One region of the Pseudoalteromonas rubra genome, then DNA from elsewhere that is predicted to be linked to it. Evidence: predicted binding sites of a transcription regulator. Region 1 holds the regulator's gene; each other region holds the start of a gene.
What was found. The regulator FliA, encoded in region 1, starts transcription of late flagellar genes. The targets are predictions, from matches to a motif close to CTAAAGNTNNNNNNNNNNNNGCCGATA.
Positions count from the first base shown of each region.

Region 2: a site for FliA is predicted at 4,299-4,325, ahead of AT705_RS17010 (DUF4402 domain-containing protein). Genes of this name have one in related genera too.
Region 3: a site for FliA is predicted at 4,204-4,230, ahead of AT705_RS00240 (flagellar protein MotY). Genes of this name have one in related genera too.

Region 1 is NZ_CP013611.1:4,388,881-4,397,109, forward strand. Features, by position in the region: gene flhF (flagellar biosynthesis protein FlhF) at 1-718, shown strand, start outside; gene AT705_RS18825 (MinD/ParA family ATP-binding protein) at 711-1,571, shown strand; gene AT705_RS18830 (RNA polymerase sigma factor FliA) at 1,574-2,308, shown strand; gene cheY (chemotaxis response regulator CheY) at 2,352-2,735, shown strand; gene AT705_RS18840 (protein phosphatase CheZ) at 2,755-3,525, shown strand; gene AT705_RS18845 (chemotaxis protein CheA) at 3,541-5,769, shown strand; gene AT705_RS18850 (protein-glutamate methylesterase/protein-glutamine glutaminase) at 5,850-7,007, shown strand; gene AT705_RS18855 (ParA family protein) at 7,061-7,846, shown strand; gene AT705_RS18860 (chemotaxis protein CheW) at 7,839-8,229, shown strand, end outside.
Region 2 is NZ_CP013611.1:3,946,244-3,954,472, forward strand. Features, by position in the region: gene ptsP (phosphoenolpyruvate--protein phosphotransferase) at 1-928, shown strand, start outside; gene AT705_RS16990 (sulfite exporter TauE/SafE family protein) at 995-1,807, shown strand; gene lgt (prolipoprotein diacylglyceryl transferase) at 1,817-2,611, shown strand; gene AT705_RS17000 (thymidylate synthase) at 2,761-3,594, shown strand; gene AT705_RS17005 (hypothetical protein) at 3,664-4,278, shown strand; gene AT705_RS17010 (DUF4402 domain-containing protein) at 4,516-5,088, shown strand; gene AT705_RS17015 (DUF4402 domain-containing protein) at 5,124-5,579, shown strand; gene AT705_RS17020 (fimbrial biogenesis chaperone) at 5,643-6,455, shown strand; gene AT705_RS17025 (hypothetical protein) at 6,470-8,229, shown strand, end outside.
Region 3 is NZ_CP013611.1:47,693-55,921, forward strand. Features, by position in the region: gene AT705_RS00215 (serine hydrolase domain-containing protein) at 1-150, shown strand, start outside; gene AT705_RS00220 (tetratricopeptide repeat protein) at 366-683, shown strand; RNA gene ssrA (transfer-messenger RNA) at 745-1,101, opposite strand; gene AT705_RS00230 (DUF342 domain-containing protein) at 1,689-3,323, shown strand; gene rnt (ribonuclease T) at 3,374-4,036, opposite strand; gene AT705_RS00240 (flagellar protein MotY) at 4,291-5,166, shown strand; gene mnmC (bifunctional tRNA (5-methylaminomethyl-2-thiouridine)(34)-methyltransferase MnmD/FAD-dependent 5-carboxymethylaminomethyl-2-thiouridine(34) oxidoreductase MnmC) at 5,216-7,201, opposite strand; gene fabB (beta-ketoacyl-ACP synthase I) at 7,382-8,229, shown strand, end outside.

The sequences.
Region 1 (8,229 bases):
ACTGCTGAATATGGTTGTCAATCAAATGCATACAACAAACAACGATATTCTGCGTCAGGGCGGTGTATATGCCATGGTCGGACCAACAGGAGTTGGTAAAACCACTACAGTTGCAAAATTGGCAGCGCTGGGCGCACAGAAATATGGTGCCGATAATGTGGCACTGATCACAACGGATACCTATCGTATCGGTGCTTACGAGCAACTGGCAACCTATGGTCGGATCATTGGCTGTCCTGTTAAGCAAGTAAAAGATGCCAATGAACTTGCAGAGGTTCTTTATCATTTACGCAATAAGCGTCTAATATTAATAGACACGGCGGGGATGAGTCAGCGTGACTTACGCTTGACGGAGCAGCTAAACACCCTGATGCGCAGTAGCCGTGTTGACATTCGCAGCTACCTGGTATTAAGTGCGACTGCTCAGATGCATGTACTGCAAGAAACCGTAAACCACTTTAAAAAAGTCAATTTAAGTGGTTGTATTTTTACAAAACTTGATGAAAGTCTAAGTTTAGGTGAGATAATTAGCATAGCGATTCAAAATCGTCTGCCAATAGGGTATCTTACCAATGGTCAGCGAGTGCCTGAAGACATTCGCGTGGCAAACGCTCAGAAGTTAGTCAAAAAGGCTGAGCAATTGTATTTAAAGAGAACAAAAGCACAACATTCGCGACGTGTACCAGTGGCGTCCCAGACAGTAGGAATGTATGATTAATACAGTTTTAGATCAAGCAAGTGGCCTGCGGAGAATGAACCAAAAAAATAACCACAGTGTAAAAGTAATCGCAGTGACTGGTGGTAAAGGTGGAGTAGGTAAAACCAATGTATCCCTCAACACTGCCATCGCGTTGGGACAGCAGGGTAATCGGGTCTTGGTGCTTGATGCTGACTTAGGTCTGGCTAACTGTGATGTCATGCTAGGTTTGAGGGTTGAGAAAAATTTATCTCATGTATTGTCCGGCGAATGCGAGCTAGACGAAATTTTGGTAGAGGGTCCGGCTGGGATCCGTATCGTGCCTGCAACGTCAGGCTCACAAAATATGGTCGAATTAACGCCTGCCGAGCACGCAGGCTTGATCCGTGCCTTCAGTGAGCTTAGCAGCGAGTTTGATATTTTAATCGTCGATACGGCGGCTGGCATTTCAGACATGGTGCTGAGTTTCTCTCGTGCTGCACAGGATGTACTGGTTGTAGTGTGTGACGAGCCGACTTCTATTACTGATGCATATGCGCTTATCAAAGTATTAAGCCGTGAACATGGCGTCTACAAGTTCAAAATTGTGGCCAATATGGTGCGCAGCTTAAGAGAAGGGCAGGAGTTATTTGCTAAGCTGTCCAAGGTTACAGACCGATTTTTAGATGTCGCTTTAGAGCTGGTTGCAACGATCCCATTCGACGAAAATATGCGTAAATCTTCACGCCGTCAAAAAACCATCGTTGAGCTTTATCCTAATTCACCTGCTGCTGTGGCATTTAGAGGCCTGGCAAGCAAAGCTGTCAAGTGGCCCATTCCCCACCAACCTTCAGGTCATTTGGAATTCTTTATTGAGCAATTGGTAAACGGTTAAAGATGGCTTCACCGGTCAACCGCATGGCGGGATATAAAACGACAGACCACCTACATAAGGTGGTGGAACGTCATACGCCTTTAGTGAAAAAGGTGGCCTGTCATTTGTTAGCCAGATTACCAGCCAGTGTTCAGCTCGATGATTTAGTCCAGTCAGGTATGATTGGACTGATAGAAGCCTGCAAAAATTTTGACGCGAGCAAAGGGGCGAGCTTTGAAACTTTTGCAGGAATTCGAATTCGTGGCGCAATGATTGACGAGATCCGCCGTGGTGACTGGGCGCCCCGCTCGGTACACAAAAACGGTCGCATGGTTGCAGAGGCCATTGCTGAGCTAGAAGCACAGCTTGGACGGGAACCAAAAGATACTGAAATCGCTGAAAAACTTGATATTACGCTAGATGAGTACCATCATATTTTACATGATGTCAATGCAAGTAAAGTGATCGGCATCGAAGACTTGGGGGTAGATGAAGACGTAATTTCTCCCGCAGGCAACGATTTTGCGCTAGACAAACCATTCAATAATGTTAAAAATGAGCGCTTTAACGAATCGTTAGTCAATGCGATCAAGACTTTACCTGAGCGCGATGCTTTGGTGTTGTCTTTGTATTATAACGATGAGATGAATTTAAAAGAGATTGGTGCGATCTTAGAGGTCAGCGAATCTCGAGTGAGTCAGATTCACGGTCAAGCAATGATCAAGCTTCGTGCGAAGATCAATGACTGGATCAATTAGAGTTAGTTTTACAATATAGGTTCAAACCTCACCGGAGGAAGTTTTGGATAAGAACATGAAAATTCTCGTGGTTGATGATTTTTCTACGATGAGAAGAATAATCAAAAACCTGCTAAGAGACTTAGGCTTTACCAATGTTCAAGAGGCTGATGATGGCAGTACGGCACTTCCAATGTTGCAAAATCAGGAATTCGACTTCGTCGTAACTGACTGGAATATGCCAGGCATGCAAGGTATCGATTTGCTTCGTGCAATTCGTGCTGATGATAAGCTTAAACACATCCCAGTACTCATGGTTACAGCGGAAGCGAAAAAAGAACAAATCGTTGCTGCTGCCCAGGCTGGAGTTAATGGTTACATCGTTAAGCCGTTTACGGCAGGCACCCTGAAAACCAAACTAGAAAAAGTGTTCGAACGTTTAGGCTAGTATTGATAAGGGTAGGCTTATGTCAACATCTTCTGTGCCACAGATAACTCTGGAACAGGCTAAACTGCTCGTTGAATACCTTGAACAAGGTGAGCAGGAAAAGGCTGATGAGATATTAATTGAGGCCACCAATAAAGAACAATCAGAGCTTTTTGCTGAAGTGGGGAAGCTAACTCGACAACTTCATGAATCGTTGAAGAATTTTGAGTTAGATACCCGTTTAGCTGATCTCACGACAGAAGCCATTCCAGATGCCAAGCAGCGCCTTAATTACGTCATGGAGATGACCGAAAGCGCTGCCAATAAAACCATGGATGCCGTAGAAGCAAGTCTTCCCTTAGCCCAAGAACTAGCCGATGAACTCTCTGAAATTAAGCCCACCTGGGACAGATTAATGAGCCGGGATATCCAGCTTGGAGAGTTCAAATCCTTGTGCCACGATCTTGACAGTTTTATGCAGTCGTCAAAAGGCCGTACAGATGAATTACAAAATCTGATGACCAATGTGTTGATGGCACAAGATTATCAAGATTTAACCGGACAGGTTATCCGGCGTGTCATTGAGTTGGTTCGTGAAGTTGAAGACAGCCTAATTCACTTGTTGACCGTATTCGGCAGCGCAGATGAAAGTCAACAAACTGCAGCCCAGCCACAGGCACAAACTACAGCCCCCGCCGTTACTGACGAGTTATCAGGTCCTGAGGGTCCAATTTTGGACGCTGAGTCTCGAGATGATGTCGTATCTGGGCAGGATGAAGTTGATGACCTGTTGTCTAGTTTGGGCTTCTAATAGGAGAGTATGCGAATGAGCTTTGAAGTCGATGAAGATATCTTACAAGACTTTCTTGTTGAAGCTGGGGAAATACTCGAACTGTTATCTGAGCAGCTTGTCGAACTAGAAAACAACCCGGAAGATAAAGAGCTGTTAAATGCGATTTTCCGTGGTTTCCATACCGTTAAAGGGGGCGCAGGCTTCCTGAGCATGACTGAGTTGGTAGACGCTTGTCACGGTGCGGAAAACGTGTTTGATGTCCTGCGTCAGGGACAGCGTCAGGTAACACCAGAATTGATGGATGTGATTTTGCAATCACTCGATACCATCAATGAAATGTTCTCGTGTATTCAAAACAGAGAGCAACCAGATCCCGCTGATCCACACTTACTGGAAGTTTTACATCAGCTCAGTCAGCCAGAATCAGCAGACGAAGTGATTACTGCCCCTGCTGTAGCAGAGCCTGAACCGGTTGTGGCGACACCCAGTGCGGATGATGTGCTGTTTGACGCACCTGCGGATCCCGTTGATGAATCTGCAAGTGACAGCGCGGACAGCATAGACGAGATTTCTGAAGAAGAATTCGAGAGCTTGCTCGATGAATTACATGGCTCAGGTAATGGACCCTCAGTTGCATCGCAAGAACCTGCCGCAACAAGTACAACACCGGCTCCATCAAGCAGCGATGATGGCGACATTACCGATGATGAATTTGACAGCTTGCTGGATGAGTTGCACGGAGTTGGGAAATTTGGTGCGACCGCAGAGCAAGCGCCAGCTGAGCAGCCGAAGGCGCCGGCCCAACCTGCTGCGTCAGAGCCGCCGAAAGCATCTGGCGGTGATGATGATGAAATCAATGATGACGAATTTGAAGCTTTACTGGATGAGTTGCACGGAAAAGGGCAAGCACCAAAATCAACGGAAGCGGAAGTAGCAGCGCCGAAAGAAGCGCCCAAAGCGCCCCCTGAACCTAAGCCAGCTGCACCTGTGGCTAAGGCACCCAGTGCACCGGCTACCAAGGCACCTGCGAAACCAGCAGCTGAGAGTAAACCTGCGGCCGATAATAAAGCCGCCGCTAAGAAACCAGCAGCACAGGCAGAAACAACCGTTCGGGTTGATACTAAGCGCCTGGATGAGATCATGAACATGGTCGGTGAGCTGGTGTTGGTGCGTAACCGGTTAGTTAGCTTGGCTAATAACTCTAACAGTGAAGCCATGGGTAAAGCCATTTCCAATCTCGATGTGGTGACCGCCGATCTTCAGGGTGCGGTTATGAAAACCCGGATGCAGCCAATCAAGAAAGTGTTTGGTCGTTTCCCCCGGGTGGTTCGAGACTTGGCTCGTAGCCTCAAGAAAGACATAAGTCTGGTACTGGAAGGGGAAGACACCGATCTGGATAAAAACCTGGTAGAGGCACTTGCGGATCCTTTGGTTCACTTGGTTCGTAACTCAGTGGATCACGGTATTGAAATGCCGGATGTTCGTGAAGCAGCAGGTAAATCAAGAACCGGTACTGTGACCTTATCAGCCTCTCAAGAGGGTGATCATATTCTACTGACCATTCGTGATGATGGTGCAGGTATGGACCCAGAGAAATTGAAGAAGATTGCGATAAGCAAAGGGGTTATCGATTCTGACCAGGCAAGTCGCTTGTCAGATAATGAGGCCTACAATCTGATCTTCGCACCAGGTTTCTCAACAAAAGAACAAATTTCTGACATCTCAGGCCGAGGTGTTGGTATGGATGTGGTCAAAACTAAAATCACCCAGTTAAATGGTTCCGTGAACATTCAGTCAGAGCTGGGTGTGGGTACCATACTGGAAATTAAAGTACCACTGACATTGGCCATTCTGCCAACATTGATGGTGATGATTGGTCAGCAAACATTTGCACTGCCGCTGGCTGGGGTTAGTGAAATATTCCACCTTGATTTGACCAAGACCAACGTGGTTGATGGTCAATTGACTATCATAGTGCGTGAAAAAGCAATCCCACTGTTTTATCTGGAGCACTGGTTAGTAAAAGGTGCCGACAGAGGCGCCAGAAAAGCAGAAGGGCATGTGGTAATCGTTCAGATGGGTACTAAGCAAGTAGGCTTTGTGGTTGACTCTCTGATAGGTCAGGAAGAAGTGGTAATTAAACCGCTTGATGCCTTATTGCAAGGTACCCCGGGTATGGCTGGTGCGACTATCACATCTGATGGTGGCATCGCGCTCATTCTGGACGTCCCCAGCATGTTAAAATATTACGCCGGCAAGTAATTGCCCGGCGCATTTATACCGACAAAGTGGTGTCTTTGACACCACTTTTCGGATCTGTAACGAATAAAAGAGCAATGCCAATGGCAGTTAAAGTATTAGTTGTAGATGACTCGAGCTTCTTTCGTCGCCGAGTGAGTGAAATACTAGAAAAAGATCCTGAAATCAAAGTAATTGACTTTGCTGTGAATGGTCAGGAAGCGGTCGATAAAGCCGCTAAACTGAGGCCAGACGTCATCACTATGGATGTGGAAATGCCAGTAATGGATGGGATTAGCGCAGTTAAGCAGATCATGCAGAGTTCCCCCACTCCGATCCTGATGTTTTCGTCATTAACTCGTGAAGGTGCCAGCGCAACACTCGATGCGCTGGATGCCGGTGCGGTCGATTTCTTACCGAAGAAGTTTGAAGATATTGCCCGTAACAGTGAAGAAGCTATCCGCTCTTTACAGAACAAGGTCAAAGAAATTGGCCGGCGTCGTGTGAGTCGCTTCACCCGGCCTATTGGCTCGTCACCAGCACCAGCACCGACACGCAGCGCGCCAAGTGCATCTTCAGGTCAGCGTCCTGCGGCTAAGCCAATTGCACAACCTGATCGAACATTTTCACGTTCTGCACCTGACACTCCAAGTTCAGGTGCGTCGTTCAAAGCGTCTGGAAAAAAGTATCAAATCGTTGCTATCGGTACATCGACGGGTGGCCCGGTGGCACTGCAAACCATTTTAACCCAGCTGCCTGCGAATTTTCCGCATCCTATCTTGCTGATCCAGCACATGCCAGCAGCATTTACGCCAGCATTTGCACAACGCTTGAATAGTCTGTGCAAAATCAAAGTAAAAGAAGCAGAGCAAGGGGATCGTTTGCAACCAGGTGTTGCATATTTGGCACCCGGGGGCCAGCAGATGTTGGTTGAAGCCAGGGGCGGTAGCAAAACCTTAAAAGTGTTTGAGGATGACAGCCCTCGTATTACCTATAAACCCAGTGTAGATGTTACTTTTGCCAGTACAGCCAAAGCATATAGCGGAGATGTGCTCGCGGTGATACTGACTGGTATGGGTGCGGATGGGCGAGACGGTGCCAGAATGTTGAAACAAAATGGTGCGACTATCTGGGCACAGGATGAAAAAACCTGTGTGGTGTACGGCATGCCACAAGCTGTTGCAAGCGCGGGAATTTCAACTGAAGATATCGCTTTGCAGGATGTAGCACTGAGAATAAACAAAGAAATAGGCTGTGCATAATTGATGTTAGCCTGAATGCGATCTGTGTTTGGCCGAAGGAATAAAAAAATAACGTGAAAATCTGGACGGTAGCGAACCAAAAAGGCGGGGTGGGTAAAACCACCACCACAGTTAGTCTCGGCGGGATCCTGGCGCTCCAGGGGAAACGTGTATTATTGATAGACACAGATCCGCATGCCTCATTAACATACTACTTTGGCATTGACTCGGAAGAGTTAGAAGTCAGTGTGTACGATATTTTCGTTCGCGGTTCAAATATGGCCAGCGAAGAAATTCTTCAGGCACTTTGCCCTTCAACTATCGAGAATCTGGACATATTGCCGGCGACTATGGCTATTGCGACACTGGATCGCAGCATGGGTAATCGCTCGGGTATGGGGCTTATCCTGAAAAAGGCGCTTGCCAAGATCAGTGAGCATTATGACTATGCCATTTTGGATTGCCCGCCAGTACTTGGTGTGCTGATGGTGAATGCTCTCGCTGCAAGCGAGCGCATTCTTATCCCGGTACAAACAGAGTTCCTGGCGTTGAAAGGACTGGATCGCATGATGCGCACAATGTCATTAATGCAAAGTTCGCATTCCAAGCAATATCAATATACTATAGTGCCAACTATGTATGATAAGCGCACTAAAGCATCTCTTGAAGCCTATAAGTCTTTGGTAGAGACTTATCAGGATAAAGTTTGGCCTGGTGTGATCCCGGTTGATACCAAGTTCAGAGATGCCAGTTTAGCGCAGCAAGTTCCGGTGCAGTATTGCCCTAAATCGCGTGGCGTCTATGCATATCGTGCCTTATTAGAACACCTTGCAGAAGTTGATAGAGGTAGTAATGAGTAAGCATCTGTTTGCCAATGAACAGGTCATGAAACAGTATCTGGGTGCCTTGTTACGCGAAGAAGAGGAAGATGAAGTCGCGCTTGCACCTGTGGCTAAGTTGTTGGAGTCTGTGCCTGAAGCACAGGAAGACAATGCCGCAGCGCCCAGTGTTGTTGAGCGCTCAGAGACTGCTCATACTGAAACAGTCGCGGAACAACCCATTGCGGAGCCTCCGGCTGACCCTGTTGTTGAGCAGGAAACCGCTCAGGACGTGCAGGTAATAACCCCGGCCGCTGATCTTGAGATAACTGAAAATACTACTATTATCAAAGAAGAAGCAGAGCAGGCTGTGCCAGCTCGCGCGCGTGATGCTTATCTAGAAAATGAATTTCAGGCGCTGTTTT
Region 2 (8,229 bases), 440 kb from region 1:
TACCGAGCACCTCAGTGCCAAATATTGTGATGGTGTAGGATTATATCGTACCGAAGCCTGGTTTATGCAGCGTGGACAGTTTCCTTCTCAGGCTGAGCAGGAGAGCTGGTATCGCGATGTGCTGGCACGTTATCATCCTGAACCTGTCATTATGCGTACGCTCGACATTGGCGGTGACAAGGTACTGGACTACTTTAACATCAGTGAGGATAACCCCTTTCTTGGCTGGCGCGGGATCCGGGTTACGCTGGATCACCCTGAGCTGTTCTTAGATCAACTTAAGGCCATGCTTAAAGCCAATGCAGGTCTGGGCAATTTACGTATTATGCTGCCTATGGTCAGTCATACCGAGGAAGTGGATGAAGCTTTGGGGTTACTGGAGCAAGCCTACTTTGAACTACAGGAAGAGTGGGCCGACCAATTTTATACCATAGATAAACCCGATATTGGCGTGATGCTTGAAGTACCATCGAGTATCTTTTTATTACCTGAATGGGCTGAAAAAGTCGATTTTTGCTCAGTTGGCAGTAATGATTTAACGCAATATCTGCTGGCGGTAGACAGGGCCAATGCACAGGTTGCAGAGCTGTTTGAGCCGTATCATCCCAGTGTGTTGCGGGTATTGAAAAAAATTGCCGATGATTGCCAGCAGCTGGAGCTGCCCTTCAGTTTATGTGGTGAACTGGGTGGTGAACCTGAAGGCGCCATTTTACTTGTGGCGATGGGATTTCGTCGCCTCAGTATGAATATTTCGTCTTTGAACAAAATAAAATGGACACTGCGTCGGCTTGCCGTCAAAGATATGGAGGCCTTACTTACTCAGTGCCTCACAGCATCCAGTGCCAAACAGGTTCACCGGCTATTGCGTGAATTTTTGATAGCGCATGGACTAAGCGAGTTACTTTATACCAAAAGTGATACAGCCTGAACCACGACTGGAGGCGTCTGTTCAGATACGTTACTATAACGCGCCCATAATAATAAGAGTGTCTTTATGACAATCAGTGTGTTACTCATTTTGAGCTGCGCCTTGCTTGGCTGTGTGGTTGGTTTTCTCGCAGGACTACTTGGCATTGGCGGCGGCTTGATCATTGTTCCGGTACTGTCGGCAATTTTATTGTATTTCGAGGTGCTGGCTGATGAACATGTGATTATTGTGGCCATTGCCACGTCTTTGGCGTCGATATTATTTACGTCAACCTCCTCTGCGCTGGCGCATCACCGAAATCGTAACGTGCCCTGGGAGATTGCGCCCTGGGTGATGACGGGCGTGGCTCTGGGGGCTTTAGTCAGCGGCTTTATGGTTTCCCTGAGCCCGGTGCACTGGGTAAAGTGGACGTTTGTCATTTCTGTGTTGCTTATTGCCATTAAAATGGTCTTCAGTTCTCAATCGTCGGCCCCCGACAAGCCACGCGATTTGCCGTCAGGCCCGGTTTTAACCGCCATCACCACCCTGATGGGCGCTCTGTCTGCGATGATAGGCATTGGTGGAGGTGTACTGATCGTACCGCTGCTGAGCTATTTTTCAGTTGATATGCGCAAAGCGATAGGCTGCGCGGCGGTCAGTGGAATTGTGATTGCCTTGTTTGGCTCCGTTGGCTACATAGTGTCGGGTGGACAGGCATTGAAATTAGCAGACGGTTTTGCCGGTTTTGTGTATTTACCGGCATTATTTGGTATTGTGCTGACATCCTGGTTTGTCGCGCCAATGGGCGCCAAAGCAACGCACTATCTGCCGGTGCCAGTGATTAAGAAAGTGTTCGCGTTACTGCTCGTGGTGATTGCGGGAAAAATGTTATTTTATTGAGGGAAAGCGATGGCTTTGCAGTTTCCAGAAATCGATCCAATTATATTTTCGATTGGACCCCTAAGTGTGCGCTGGTATGGCGTGATGTATTTAATCGGTTTTGCGTTTGCCATGTGGTGGGCGAATAAAGAAGCCGATAAGCCCAATTCGGGGTGGACCAAAGATGAAGTCAGTGACCTGCTGTTTTATGGCATGTTGGGGGTCATCCTGGGCGGACGAATAGGCTACGTCTTGTTTTATCAGTTCAACCTCTTCCTTGAAAATCCGATGTATCTGCTGCGCATTGATCAGGGCGGCATGTCCTTCCACGGTGGTGCATTGGGCGTGATAGCGGGTATCTTTATTTTTGCCTGGCGATTCAATAAATCTCCGCTGGCGGTTGGCGACTTTGTGGTTCCCATGGTACCGGTAGGCCTGCTGGCAGGACGTATTGGTAACTTTATCAATGGTGAGCTTTGGGGCCGTGCTACAGATGTTCCGTGGGCCGTCGTTTTCCCAACGGGAGGCTCGATTGCGCGTCATCCATCACAGCTTTACGAGGCGTTTCTGGAAGGACTGGTATTGTTCATCATGCTGATCTGGTACAGAAAGCAGCCACGTCCGGCTGGCAGCGTGGCAGGTTTGTTCCTGCTTGGATATGGTACTTTCCGTTTCATCGTTGAGTATTTCCGTGAACCGGATGCCCATATCGGTTTGTATGCCGGTATGATTTCTCAGGGACAGATCTTGTCTTTACCTATGGTGATCGGTGGCCTGGGCCTGATGCTCTGGAGCCACAAGCGCATCGCAACTGCCCGCGCATAAATGTCAGTGGGCCCCAGATCTCAGGGGCCCACATTGCCTGCCAATAAATCCCGTCGTGAATTAGTTACCCCAGCGTGCGAACGTAGTATACTTTCGTGCCAGATAAGCCCTGAGTCGGGTTATTAGTGAGATAATTTGAGGAGTAAAGCATGAAAGTGTATTTGGAGTTGTTGCGAGATGTATTAGAAAACGGCACCCAGAAAGGGGACCGCACTGGTACTGGTACGCGCTCCGTATTTGGTCGTCAAATTCGTCACAACCTCCAGGATGGTTTTCCGTTGCTGACCACCAAAAAGCTGCACTTCAAGAGCATTGCCAATGAGCTGATCTGGTTTCTTAGAGGCGATACCAATAAAACCTGGTTAAATGAAAACGGGGTGAAAATCTGGGATGAGTGGGCACTGGAAAACGGCGACCTTGGCCCAATTTATGGCAAGCAGTGGACGGCGTGGCCGACCAAAGACGGCGGAGAAGTTAATCAAATAGACTATGTGGTTGATACGCTCAAAAATAATCCGAACAGTCGTCGCATCTTATTCCATGGCTGGAATGTTGAGTATCTGCCCGATGAGTCGATGAGTCCGCAAGAAAATGTTCAGGCCGGTCGTATGGCTTTACCGCCTTGCCACCTGCTTTATCAGTTCTACGTGGCAGATGGTAAATTATCCGGGCAGCTGTATATTCGTAGCTCAGATATTTTTCTGGGGCTGCCGTATAACATCGCCAGTTTGTCTTTGTTGGTGCATATGCTGGCGCAACAATGCGACCTTGAACCAGGAGAAGTGATTGTGAGCTTTGGTGATTTGCATGCCTACTCAAATCATATGGCGCAGATTGAGCAGCAGTTACAGCGCGAACCGAAAGGCCTGCCGACACTCAATATCCTGCGTAAGCCAGAGTCTATTTATGATTACCGTTTCGAAGATTTTGCAATAGAGGGGTATGATGCCGACCCTAACATTAAAGCACCTGTTGCGATTTAGGGTGCAAAAGGCGTAATATGTAGTTGGCGGCCAGTGAAGGCCGCTTGTTATAAAAGGAGCACGACAACGATGTTGAACCATTCCAGCATGTGCCATCAACGCACCAAAACACCTGCGATAACGCATGCGATATTACTTGCAGGCACTGTGCTCTTATCTGCTTGCAGCTCGAATCCATCACCAGATGAAGAGGCCGAGGCGCTTGCCCGGGCTGAATTAATCAAAACCTACAATCAGCACAAAGCCAATATTGAACGAGTCGCTAAGATGGAGCAGGACCTGTCTCAGCTGCTGACTTTGTTATCTGATTCCAGTGGGGTTGAGCCAATTGAAGAAAAGCTGATGCAGCCAGAAAAACCCGTTACTACCCACCGGGCGGAGCCGACTGCTGTCACTAACACCTTTGCTACACCGGGACAAAATCAGTTTGTGGTGCAATTTGGTCGTCACCTGTTAGATACGCGTGCAGAGGCACAGAATCAACGGATTAAAGCATCTCTGTCACTAATACAAAGTTATTATCCTGAGATGTTTAATGCCGTTTCAATTTATTCACAATCACCCTCACAAAATGGCTCTCAGTTCTTCATTACGCAGGCTTCCGGGTTTGGTTCTGAGCAAGAAAGGCGTTTATTTTGCCGCTTAATTAAGGCCAGTGGTCAACCATGCAAATTGGTTAACTAGCTAAAAATATTGAAATTAAATTAAAGTTTTAGTATTCAGGTACGATATATTAGATGTCTGTGTAGTGTTTTTATTCAAGTTTGAGCACCTTTCTACCCAAGGGCACTCTAACAATGATTAAAAATAACTATAAAGTTGTGGTTTTACGTGTGCATTGGTGATGCGATGCACATGGAATTTGTTGGCCGACTACGGATACGGCTATTTAATAAAAAGGATAAACTGATGGAAAAGTTAATGAAAAAGTACTCTCTACTCTCAATCCTGGCTGTAATGCCGGCACTGACTACTGCACAGCCTGCAGAGTTTAAAGCGTCAGTAACAGTAAAAAATGTCTTCACTTTTGAAAATACTGAGCCGCTGAGCTTTGGTACAATTCGAGCCAGTGGTGACACGGGTGGTGTAGAAACGGCCACCCTGGTTATTTCTGCTAACCCAAATACGGCACCGCGAGCCGCTTCTACGGATGTGGCTAAAGCCGAAATTGCTATCCTTGAGCCAGGCTCTCCTGCCAAGTTTACTGTTGATGGCGTCGCACCTTATGCATCACTGACCATTACTGACCCGACAGAAACGGATGTGCTACCACAAAGCCTGCCACCTGGCACACCGGGTTTTAAGCTGAGCGCTTTTACTTATTATGTGACCTCAGGCACCACCCCTGCTGCTGCAACAACAACGGTTCAGGCTGATGCTGATGGTAAAATTGCCTTTAATGTGGGCGCGACACTCACCACTGAGAGCGCAGATAAGGGTAATTACCTTGATGGCGAATATGAAGGCACTTTTAACGTAGAGCTAAGCTACTAGTGTGCAGAGGCGGGCAAGGTGCCCGCTGGTCTCCCATGAAGGCGCTGTTTGTGTTTTTGGGCTTGTTCTGTAGCTGGTGCAGTCAGGCCAATATTATACATAATGCGGATCTGAGTTTCGGCACTATTATTGTGGCGGACCCCAGTGTTGCAAGCAGTGTTGTTGTGTCACCTGGAGGTGGCACCAGCTCATCGGGTAGCATTCATGTGATCAAAAAAGGGCACCCGGCTGAACTCCTGCTGGAATCGTTTCCTGCGGGTGTTTATCTGAATATATCGACTGATTTGCTCAATGACCAATTGGCGCATAGTAACCTAATCACTGCGGGAAAGCTGAGTGTGACTAAGCTACATCATCCTGCCAGGGTATTCACCGACCGGGATGGCCGCGCCCGTCTGCTAATTGGCGGAACGTTACAAAGCCAGGCTTCAGCAGCGCTCTATGTAGATGGTCAATATGCAACGACAGTCAGTATCGAAGTAAGCTATTAACTTAGCTATTAGCCGGTAAACACCGGGACTCGCCTTCATGAGCAGTAAAATAGGCAAAATTCAATGAAGTATATTACCCACATCGTATTGTTCGCCCTGCTGTTTTGTACAACACACGTGTACGCGAACTTATTGATTTCCCCGACTCGGGTTGTCTTTGATGAGCGACAACGCAGTGCCAAGGTGTTTCTGATTAACAGCAGTCAGGAATATAAAACCTATCGTCTGAGCTTTAAAGAAAAGCTGGCATTGCCACAAGGTGGCTACACAGATGTGTCTGAGCAGGAAAACCCTATGCGTTTGAGTGGCTTACTCAGAATGACACCAAAACAAGTTCGTCTAGCGCCTGGTGAACGTCAGGTCGTTAAGCTGGCTTTGCGCCGTCAAAGAAACATGGCAGCGGGAGAGTACCGCTCGCACCTGTTCTTTCAGGCATTACCTGAGAAAAAAAATCAGGATCAGGAAGGGGTGGGGATCAGGCTCAATATGATCATGAGCTACAGCATCCCGCTGATCTACCGTCAGTCTGCATCCTCACCTCAGGTGTCCATTGATGAAGCCTCTCTGAGCCGTGGCAAGACGGGGAAATTGGAAACGGTTAACCTGACTTTGTCGCGCAAAGGGGATGCCAGTCCTTTTGGCGGTGTGCGCGTTTTCTGGCGAGCCCAAAACAGAGCGAACTGGGAGGAGGCAGCACTGGTTAACAGCTTCAGCATTTATCCGGAGCTCAGTCAGGCACAATTGCAGCTGAAACTGCTGACACCAGAGATGTTCCAGGGAGTACGTTCCGGGCAGCTAAAAGTGGTTTATACAGGCAGTGGTGAATATAAAGGACAGTCATTTGCCGAGCGTATTTTCTCCATTGCTGTGCCCTGAATACAGGCTCGTTAATGGTTAGAGTCGCATTATGTGTGGTGCTCGCTTTGATATGTGTATTTACTATGCCAGCACATGGGACCCCACAACAGGATTTCTCTGAGGTCCTCGGTACGCTGCAACGCATACAGGCAAAGCTGTCTCAGTCACAAGCCAGTCTGACAGTGAATAATCAGCCTGAGCAGGCGGGGATCCCAGAAGGTGAAGACCTGTTCTTATCTGTTTATGCTGACGGGGTGTACCTGGGTGAGGTGTTTGCGGTTAAAAGTAAGCGCGATGCGCAAGTCGAACTGCGCAGTTTGTTTGCCGTGCTGGACTTTGCCATTAACGATGACGATAAGCCTGATTATTTTACCGGCTGGTATCTTAGTCCTGAGCGCACTTTTTTACTTGATAGTAAGCAAAAACGAGCGCAGGTTAATGAGCAGGAATATCGGCTCTCGGAGCAGGATATCTCCCACACGCAGGGTGAAGTCTTCATCGAGTCTGCGCTGATTGCAGACTGGTTTGGGTTGGATCTCCAGTTTAACTATACCGATCAAAGATTGCAGGTACAGTCCCCTCTGCCGCTGCCTGCATTGGAACGTCAGGCACGTGCCAATCGCCAGATTGCTCAGCATAGCGCCAGCTCAGCGTCGAAACTCGCCTGGAAGCCTAACCCTTATCAAATGTTATCTTCTCCCTTAATGGATATGCAGTTCGGTTATCGTCGTGACAATGATGAAGATGCTTTTTACTATTCGGCGCTGGGCGCACATGATCTTGCATTCTGGAATGTAGAGTACTTTGTTGCGGGCACAGAAGGTGATGCGCTGGATCAGGGTCGCTTTAAAGCGAAAAGGGAGGATGCCCAGGGGCGGCTATTGGGCCAGATGCAGGCAACACAGTTAGAGGTTGGTGATATTCAGGCAACTCATATTGGTGACGGACAGTCCACCGGACAAGGTGTGGGGATGCGGGTGTCTGATAAGCCGCTGCACGCTGAAATACAGGAGCAGAGTGTTCAGATCACAGGCTCGGTGCAGGCAGGCTGGGACGTCGAACTGTATCACAATGGCTTGCTGGTTGCGCAGCAGCTCCAGGTCCAAACGGGCCGTTATGATTTTGACCGTATCCCATTGTATTTTGGTAGTAATCAGTTTGAGCTGGTTAAGTATGGGCCACAAGGGCAAGTTGAGCGTGAGCAGCGCAGCTATTTTGTTGAGGGGACCGGGCTGAAAACTGGTCAGGGTTATTTCGATGTGTCGGTTACCGACAGTGGTAGCTCAATCTTAAGTAATGATCTTGCCCCAACAACGCAGTCAGGCTGGCATGTTCATGGTCGTTATGACCTGGGATTGTCTGACACTATGTCAGTCTATGGGGGGATCGCTCAGGCGCTGTCGAATGAAGCGCTTATTGAACGCACCGTTACGACCGGTGGTACGTTAAGTTTGTGGAACAAAATGCTCCTTAATCTAGATTTATCCCACGATAGCGAGTCGCAGCATCGGGCCAGAGTCAGTGCCAGAACTGAATGGGCAGGGCAGGCCATCACTGCAGGCTGGCAGACACAGCGTCGATTGCTCAACACCTCACACGTGAACGATGATTATCGTGATACCCGGGGGTTGTATATGCGTATGTCAGGCATGTTTGATGTTCTGAATAAGCAGTTATCATATCAAAACCAGGTGCAATGGAATCGCACTGACGAGGATACAGAATATACTTTGCTGACCAATCGATTAAGTCTCTCTGTAGGTCGTGTGAATATCAGCAATCAGGTGCAGTG
Region 3 (8,229 bases), 190 kb from region 1:
TCCACTCAGAATGCTTACATCGAAAGTCACGATACCAGCATTGTGCTGTTTCTGAGTTGCGGGTTTAACAGTGAGGAATGCGTCAATGCAGAATACGGACTATTTGAGTTACTGCTTACGGAACTGACAAAAGCCCCGACTGTTGAGTAGCAGGTTGGGGAGGGGCAGCGGGTGTTGCCCTCTTATCTGTTACGCCCAAATATTATTGGACTTATGGGAGGCGGACCAGGTCACATTACATCCGCTAAAATCTGACTTTAAGCAATTCAAAGTCTGGCAGGCGGCATAGTTCAGGGATGGTACTTTGCTTCAGTACTGATGGTGCTGATATAGTGTGGCAGATTGATTTTTACTGGGGTAGCACATTGATTATAAGAAAAGAGATTGATTATTCGACATACTCACTGAGCGACCTGGGGGAAGCCTGGCTCAGCGTAGATGATTATGCCTACCCCGAAAGAGCCATAGAGATCTACACGCGACTAAAAAGTATGGAAAAAGAGGAAGAGGGTGACGACGCGCAACACTCAAACGAATTTGTGAATCTAATATCTCGTTTCTTCCAGCCACATACCTTTGCGGATACCACCTTCAGCGATGAACTGCTCGAACAAAGCAATGCCGAAATGAAAGAAATACGAGTGCAGGCTATGATTGAATCGCGCGGAAAAGTGGGTAGTTAAAAACGTGCTTGAGGATGGACAATCCCATAAAAAAGCCCCCGCATATGCGGAGGCTTATTATTGGTGGAGCTGGGGGGATTTGAACCCCCGTCCAGAAAGCGTCGACCTTCGGTCCTACATGTTTAGTATCGTCTTTTGGTTAACCTTTAAGTCTCGGACGAACACGATAAGTAAAGGCGAGGCCGCTTAAATTTAGCCCTTCAACCCCGGCCAGGGTTTCCGTAGCGATCTTGTGTAGGGTGACACTCATAATCCAGATCCACAAGCATATCTTGGCAGAGTGCTAGCGGGCTATTATGCCGCTAGAGCGTAGTTATCGTCGTTTGCGATTACTTTAAATGCGGCTTTTTTACGAGGCCAACCGCCCCTCGACATGCACCTCAGGCTTCATGAATCCTGTCGAATCCTAATCAGCCCCTGAAATCTCTTTCAGTCAGTGATTGTGATTATACCCAACAAAACCCCTAAAGCTCAAGCGAAGTTTGCCGATAAGTACAGTGATAAGAACTACTTGGCGGTTTTATACTCAAATCTCATTTACAATCGTTTATATTTTGTGTAGCTGAGAGGCTGGTTGGGCTTAACAATTAGGGAAGGTTATGCTCAAATAAGGCAAGGCAATGGTTGTTTTTATATATCGTTGTTTAGTCTGATTGGCAGATTTGTACTTGTTTTAGCTAATACTGAAATTTGGCTGCATCTTAGATAATGGGAAATATAGCACTTTGGTTGTAATTTTTCCACGTGGTTCTTGTTGTTTGTCAAAATTCGCTTGCATGATTGGGTACCAGTGTAAAATGATGGGACTAGATATCAATGCCGTTAGAAGCGTGAGCGCTTTTTTGGCGGCGGTATCGCAGGCTGTTTTCTGTATAAGCTCTTCACAGATTGTCAGCATGGATGCAATACACAATAAGAGGTTACACAGCGGCCGAGTCCTATGTATAGACCTGGTAGTGCATAATAAATTTAATAACATCGTGCATATTTTTTGGGAAGTAAGTGATGTCTTTGTTTCATTTTGATGAGGAGTCAGGGTACGTTTCAATCAACAAACACCCTGCAAATACCGGATTTCCGGCCAGTTCCGCGCAGCTTGTTGAAGCGCTGGAAAGCTCTCCTTATGCCGACTTTGATATCATACATGCCAATATCGGGCAGTTGTTTTCGCCGTCGGATGACAGGGAGAAGGATTCTTTAATTGTTGCGCAGGCGGTTGATGCTGAATTGTCTATTCGGGTTGACGAAAATAATATGATGGCGGAAGCAAGACTGACAACGGCACGCGGCGGTAAAATGGTCACCATGGATCAAGCCCATGAAGCACTTAAATCAGCAGGCGTTAAGCGTGGCATCAGTAAGCAGGCTTTAGATAACTTTTTAGGCCAGCAGTTTGAGCAGTCTCCGGGTAGTGTCTATAGCGGCATCGTTGCCCATGGTCAGCGTGCTAAAGATGGCACTGACGCCCGATTTGTCCGTTTGTGCATGACAGCGCAAGACAGAGTGCTGAGTCCGCAACAAAAAGATGGCGGCAAAGTTGATATGCGTGACCTGGGCGCCATTATTACGGTGAGTCCGGGCAGTCCTCTTATGAAGCGCGTCCCGCCAACACCCGGTGAAGAAGGCTACTCTGTATTTGGTGATGTACTTGAACCCAAGCAGGGTAAGGATTTTGCGCTGGAAGTACCTGAAGGCACGAAAATCTCACCGGATGATCCTAATCTACTCATTGCTGATGCCAAAGGTGTACCTGTTGCTTTGCCACGTGGGATCCGCGTTGATGATGTATTGTGTTACGATCAGGTTGATGTCACCACAGGTCATATTGAATTTGACGGTAGTGTGATAGTCAGCGGTGATGTCAAAGATGGTATGAAAATCAAAGCGTCCGGTGATATCACAGTGATTGGATTTGTCGAGTCAGCCCAACTTGAAAGCAATGGTGCCGTGACGGTAATGCTAGGCGTGATAGGTCGTAAGCGAGATGAAGGCGAAGATTTCAGCTGTTGTATCAAAGCAAAGCGTACAGTCTCTATCGGATATGCCCAATATTGCCATATAGAATCTGAACAAGATCTGCTGATTGAGCGCCAGGTTTTACATTGTGATCTCAGATCCAAGCGCATGATCCGGGTAGGAAAAGGTGATACGCCAAGAGGAAAGTTGATCGGTGGTACAGTCTATGACGCCATGCGCATCGAAGCGGGCGAAGTGGGGGCTCCGTCGGGGACACGAACGCGGATTGCGCTGGCCCAGGATTGGCATATGCTAAAGCAAAAACAACAAGAATTTAAAGACCTCGAAAAACGCCTCACAGATAAAACCCTCGCCCTGAAACGGGCACAGATAAAAGCCCAAAAGGCGCCCGCTTCTAATAAACGCGATGCTTATCTCAGCAAGCTGGCTCAGAATGAACAACAGCTCAGTAAACATTACGCACGTAATCAAAGAAATATGAAGCTGGTGCAGCATAAGCTGGCGCGATTATTAAAGCTTAGTCGGATTAAGATTAATGAATTGATGCATCCGGGAATTGAGTTGACTATTGCCAGAGACAGCAAATCTTTTTCACGGATCTATCCGCCTCATTCGGTATTGCTAGACGAGGGTAAGATCACCCAGGAATTCGCCACTCAGTGATCTCGTCGCGATACCTCAGTGCTTGGTATCGCGTATCTCAGGTTGGTTTGCTACTCTGACGCTTCGTCGCTCTCATCTTCAACGTCTGGCAAAGGCCAGCCACCCAGTGCCTGCCACTTATTCACGATATGGCAGAACAGTTCAGCAGTGCGCTCGGTATCATACAGGGCTGAATGTGCCTGACTGTTGTCAAACTCAATCCCCGCAGTGCGACAGGCTTTAGCCAGTACGGTCTGACCCAGTGCCAGCCCAGCCAGCGAGGTAGTATCAAAACTCACAAACGGGTGGAATGGAGTGCGCTTGATTTTACACCGTTCAATGGCTGCGTTTAAGAATCCGTGGTCAAATGCGGCGTTGTGCGCGACTACCACAGAGCGTTGGCATCCTGCTGCTTTTTGGGCTTTACGTACCGCTTTACAGATCTCTTTGATGGCTTCTTCTTCATCAACCGCGCCACGCAGCGCACTGAAGGGATCAATGCCATTGAACTCAATCGCCGACTGCTCGATATTGGCACCTTCAAAAGGTGCGACATGAAAATGCACCGTGTGGTCGAGGCTGAGCAGGCCCTGTTCATCCATTTTGAGCATGCTGACGGCAATTTCCAGCAGTGCGTCGGTGTCTTTATTAAAGCCTGCGGTTTCAACGTCAATGACGACCGGAAAGAAGCCGCGGAAGCGCTTTGCGAATAGGGTTTGCTCTTGTTCTGCCATAATCTGCTTGGTTTACTAAATTGAGCGGCCTATTATACTGATCAGAGATAAAGATGCGAATTTACTGGCGTGTTTCCTGAACGTATCGCACGCTATATGCAAAGAGAGCCCTACCGTCAGAACTTTGCCGTCAAAGTCCGTTTTTAAAGGCATGATTATTGCTTAATCTATCGGTGAGGCGTCGACTGACGATTGCGATGGTCAATCAACCCGCGCGCCCAGTTCGGTATTTTTGTTTAAAGCGGAGTAAGAGCGTGAAGTTTAAAGCGAACCTGATTATTGCTACCACATTGAGTATCCTGTCACTTCAGGCGCAGGGTGCAATGCGGCAATACTCTGCCACAGCAGACAACTCCCAATGGTTTGTCGACAGGACAACACGGTTGTCTTGTGCTCTGTCACACGAAGTCCCGTATTACGGCGAAGCGATATTTATGGCTACGGCGAGTAAGAATAAAGATCTCACCTTTAATCTGGATATGGTAGTCAGGCCTGATAGTTACGACTTTGCCGGCCTTGAATCTGTGCCGCCAGCGTGGCGGGCTGGGTTACCAGCCAGAGTGATGGGCCAGATGAAGCTGTTGAAGAAATTTGATGGTGAACTCACCAATGCCATCAGCTGGGAGGTGCTGACAGAGCTAGAAAAGGGTTATTATCCCACTTTTTATTATCAAGACTGGCAAAACCAGCATGATCAGATCTCCGTGGCACTCTCATCTGTGAACTTCAAAAATGCCTATTGGGAATTTTTGCAGTGTCGCGATAATTTGCTGCCCTACAGCTTTGAAGACATCGCATTTACTGTTATGAATTACAAGTTCAACAGCAGTGAGCTGACCAAGTCATCACGAAAACGTTTGGATATGATCGGGGAGTATCTGAATAACGACCCGCAAATTGAATCCATTTATATTTCGGCGTATACCGATAGCTATGGCGGCCGCTCGGTTAATATGGCTATGTCGAAAAAGCGGGCCGAAGCGATAAAAACCTACATGGCGTCTAAAGGAATACCCGAAGATAAAATTGTCACCGATGGATTTGGGGAAAAGCGTCACGTTGCACCAAACGACACACCGATTGGTCGCGATAAAAACCGTCGGGTAATTATCCAGATCTCGAAACCGTAACAGCCAGGCGCGCTTATCGGGCGCGCCGCTGCAAAGTGGCAGTTTCGGATTAGATCTTATTCCTGATTAAGTCCCGGACCACAAAGCGGGCAGGGTGCAGTGCCTGATTGATCCGCTCGCTAAATGGGCGGGGCTCGTCACACAGCGCCGAAACCAGGTGCTCTGTCACTAAAGGGGCGCTGCATAGTCCCCTGGCACCAAATCCGGTCACCACATGTAATCCCTCATGAGGCTCCGTTAACGGCTCAAAGTCATCGTGCTTGCCCCGGCGCAGGTTTGCAAACGCACTGCACAGGCTGTCAGGATCCGGCACCTGACCTGCCATCGGGAAGTGGTCGTTGAAACAGCAACGCACAGCCGCTTTAGCACCAGTGATCTCCCCCAGGCTTTGATCAAACTCAGTATCTGCATAAAAGCCCTGTAACTGAGCACGGTTGGTTAGGTTATCCTGCTCGGTGACTTCCCGGCCTTTGCTGTATTTTTCAAAGGTAGCGCCCATGCAATGCTCTCCCTCCATGCTGGGCGTAAAGTACCCTTTATGGCATAACACGGTCGTGAGTTTAGACGAGGCTTCGCCTGCCTGGATATGCGAAACCTGGCCGCGTACACCGTGCAGCCCTAATTGCTGAGTCTGAGTGAACATATCGCTGTGTTCACCGCCACACACAAACACATCAGAAAACGGGCCCTGCCAGTGACTGTTGACCTGTAAATACCAGCCGTCCTCGCGTTTTTCGAGTTCACTGACGTCTGCATTAAAATGTTGCTGACTACGGCATCTAGCCTGTGCTGCATCATAAACAGCCTGGGTGAGTTGAGGTGGGCTTACCCAGCCGGCCTGTTCAATAAAGAGCCCCTCGAATGGCGTATCAATATTGGCCAGCGTTTGCGCTTCTGTCGCAGAGACGGGGCGTATCAGCGACTTGGGAAATATTTCACTAGCAGCAATTTTATGATGCTGTGTGCGCTTACTTTCAGTGACGCTTTGCAACAGCACGCCACACCAGTCATGGTCATAGTTAAAGCCTAATGCTTCAATATGTTTATAAAAGCGGCGTGCGTATAAGAAGCTCAAGCCATACAATTCGCTGGTTGTGCTGTACTGGGCTTGCAGGTTGGGGTACACGGCACCTTGACGATTATGCGATGCGCCACCGGCCAGCGTGTCATCTTTACAGAATAAGGTTGTATTGATACCACGTTTGGCCAGGTGGTAGCTCAAACAGGCTGAGCCTATGCCGCCGCCTATAATGGCAACCTTACCGAGTGCACGAGGAGCGTGACGGTAGTATTGTGGGTTAGTCGCATGCGCGTTGGCTGTCCCAAACTGGCCGATTACCATTTCTCTTTTTCGGCCATAACCTTTTACTTTTTGGCAGGTAAAACCTGCTTGCTGCAAGCCTCTGCGGACAAAACCAGCTGCGGTGAAGGTGGCAAACGTGGCGTTGTCTCGGCTCAGTGCCGCCATTGCATCGAACAGAGATTGTTGCCACATGTCCGGGTTTTTGCTCGGTGCAAAGCCGTCCAGGTACCAGGCATCAACCAGGCCCTGTGGCCCATAAGACAGTTTCGGCAAGGAGGTGTGCACATCGCCAAACCACAGATCCAGGATCACCTGTCCATCATCAAATTCAAGGCGATGGCAACCCTCAACAGCGTCCGGATATTGGGCGCAGAGTTGTCCGGCTTGTTCAGACAGATCTGGCCATGCTTTTAAGGCTTGTCTTAAATCTTCAATCTTTATCGGGTATTTTTCGAATGAAATAAAATAAAGACGCTGGACGTTACGCTGTGTTTTTAGTCGTTGAAATTGAGACCAGGTATTAAGAAAATTCAGGCCGGTGCCAAATCCGGTTTCTGCAACCACAAAGTGGTTGCGATCATGGTTCAGCAAGCGGGTATTGAGCTTATTTTGCGAATAAAAAACATAGTCGGACTCAGCCTGGCCATCATCATTTGAAAAGTAGACATCGTCAAAGCTGTCTGCGACGGGTGTTCCTGCGTCGTTAAAGTGTATCTGGGCGTTGCGTATCATAGTGTGTGTAAAAGTTCGCTACTAAATTGATGCCTATTTTACGGATTTTATTTGCGTTCGTCCGTTGCATTTTAACAAATATCAGTTCAGAGTACGTGTGTACGCTGGAAAGCTGACCACTTGGTGCCTGGTTTCAGCGTAGAATACGCGTAAATTTAAAAAGTCCTAAGGGAATTACCCATGAGAAGAGCCGTTATTACGGGTATCGGTGTAGTGTCAAGCATCGGTAACAACAAGCAAGAAGTACTAGAGTCTTTGAAAGCGGGTAAAAGTGGTATCGCTTTTAACCAAGAGTTCGCAGACCTAAATCTGCGCAGCCAGGTATCTGGCAAGCTGGATATTGATGTGAAGTCTCTGGTTGACCGTAAAGCACATCGCTTTATGGGCGACGCAGCTGCATTTTCTTATATTTCAATGGCGCAAGCGATTGAAGATTCAGGTCTGGCACCTGAGCAAGTTTCAAATGAGCGTACTGGTCTGATCGTTGGCTCAGGTGGTGGTTCATCTAAATATCAGGTTGAAGCCGCAGACATTCTGCGCGAGAAAGGCGTAAAGCGTGTTGGTCCATACATGGTACCGCGCACGATGGCGAGTACAGCTTCTGCCTGTCTGGCAACACCGTTCAAAATTAAAGGTGTGAACTATTCAATCAGTTCTGCCTGTGCGACGTCTGCACACTGTATCGGTAACGCGGTTGAGCAAATCCAGCTGGGCAAGCAGGACGTGATCTTTGCAGGTGGCGGTGAAGAGCTACACTGGACTCTGGCAATGGAGTTCGATGCTATGGGTGCCTTGTCAACCAAGTACAATGACGCGGCAGAAACCGCTTCGCGTACTTACGATGCAAACCGTGATGGTTTTGTTATCTCAGGTGGTGGCGGTATCGTCGTTGTTGAAGAGCTTGAGCACGCGCTGGCTCGTGGTGCACATATCTATGCAGAGATCGTTGGATATGGTGCAACATCTGATGGTTATGACATGGTTGCGCCTTCTGGTGAAGGTGCAGTGAGATGTATGAAGCAGGCGAT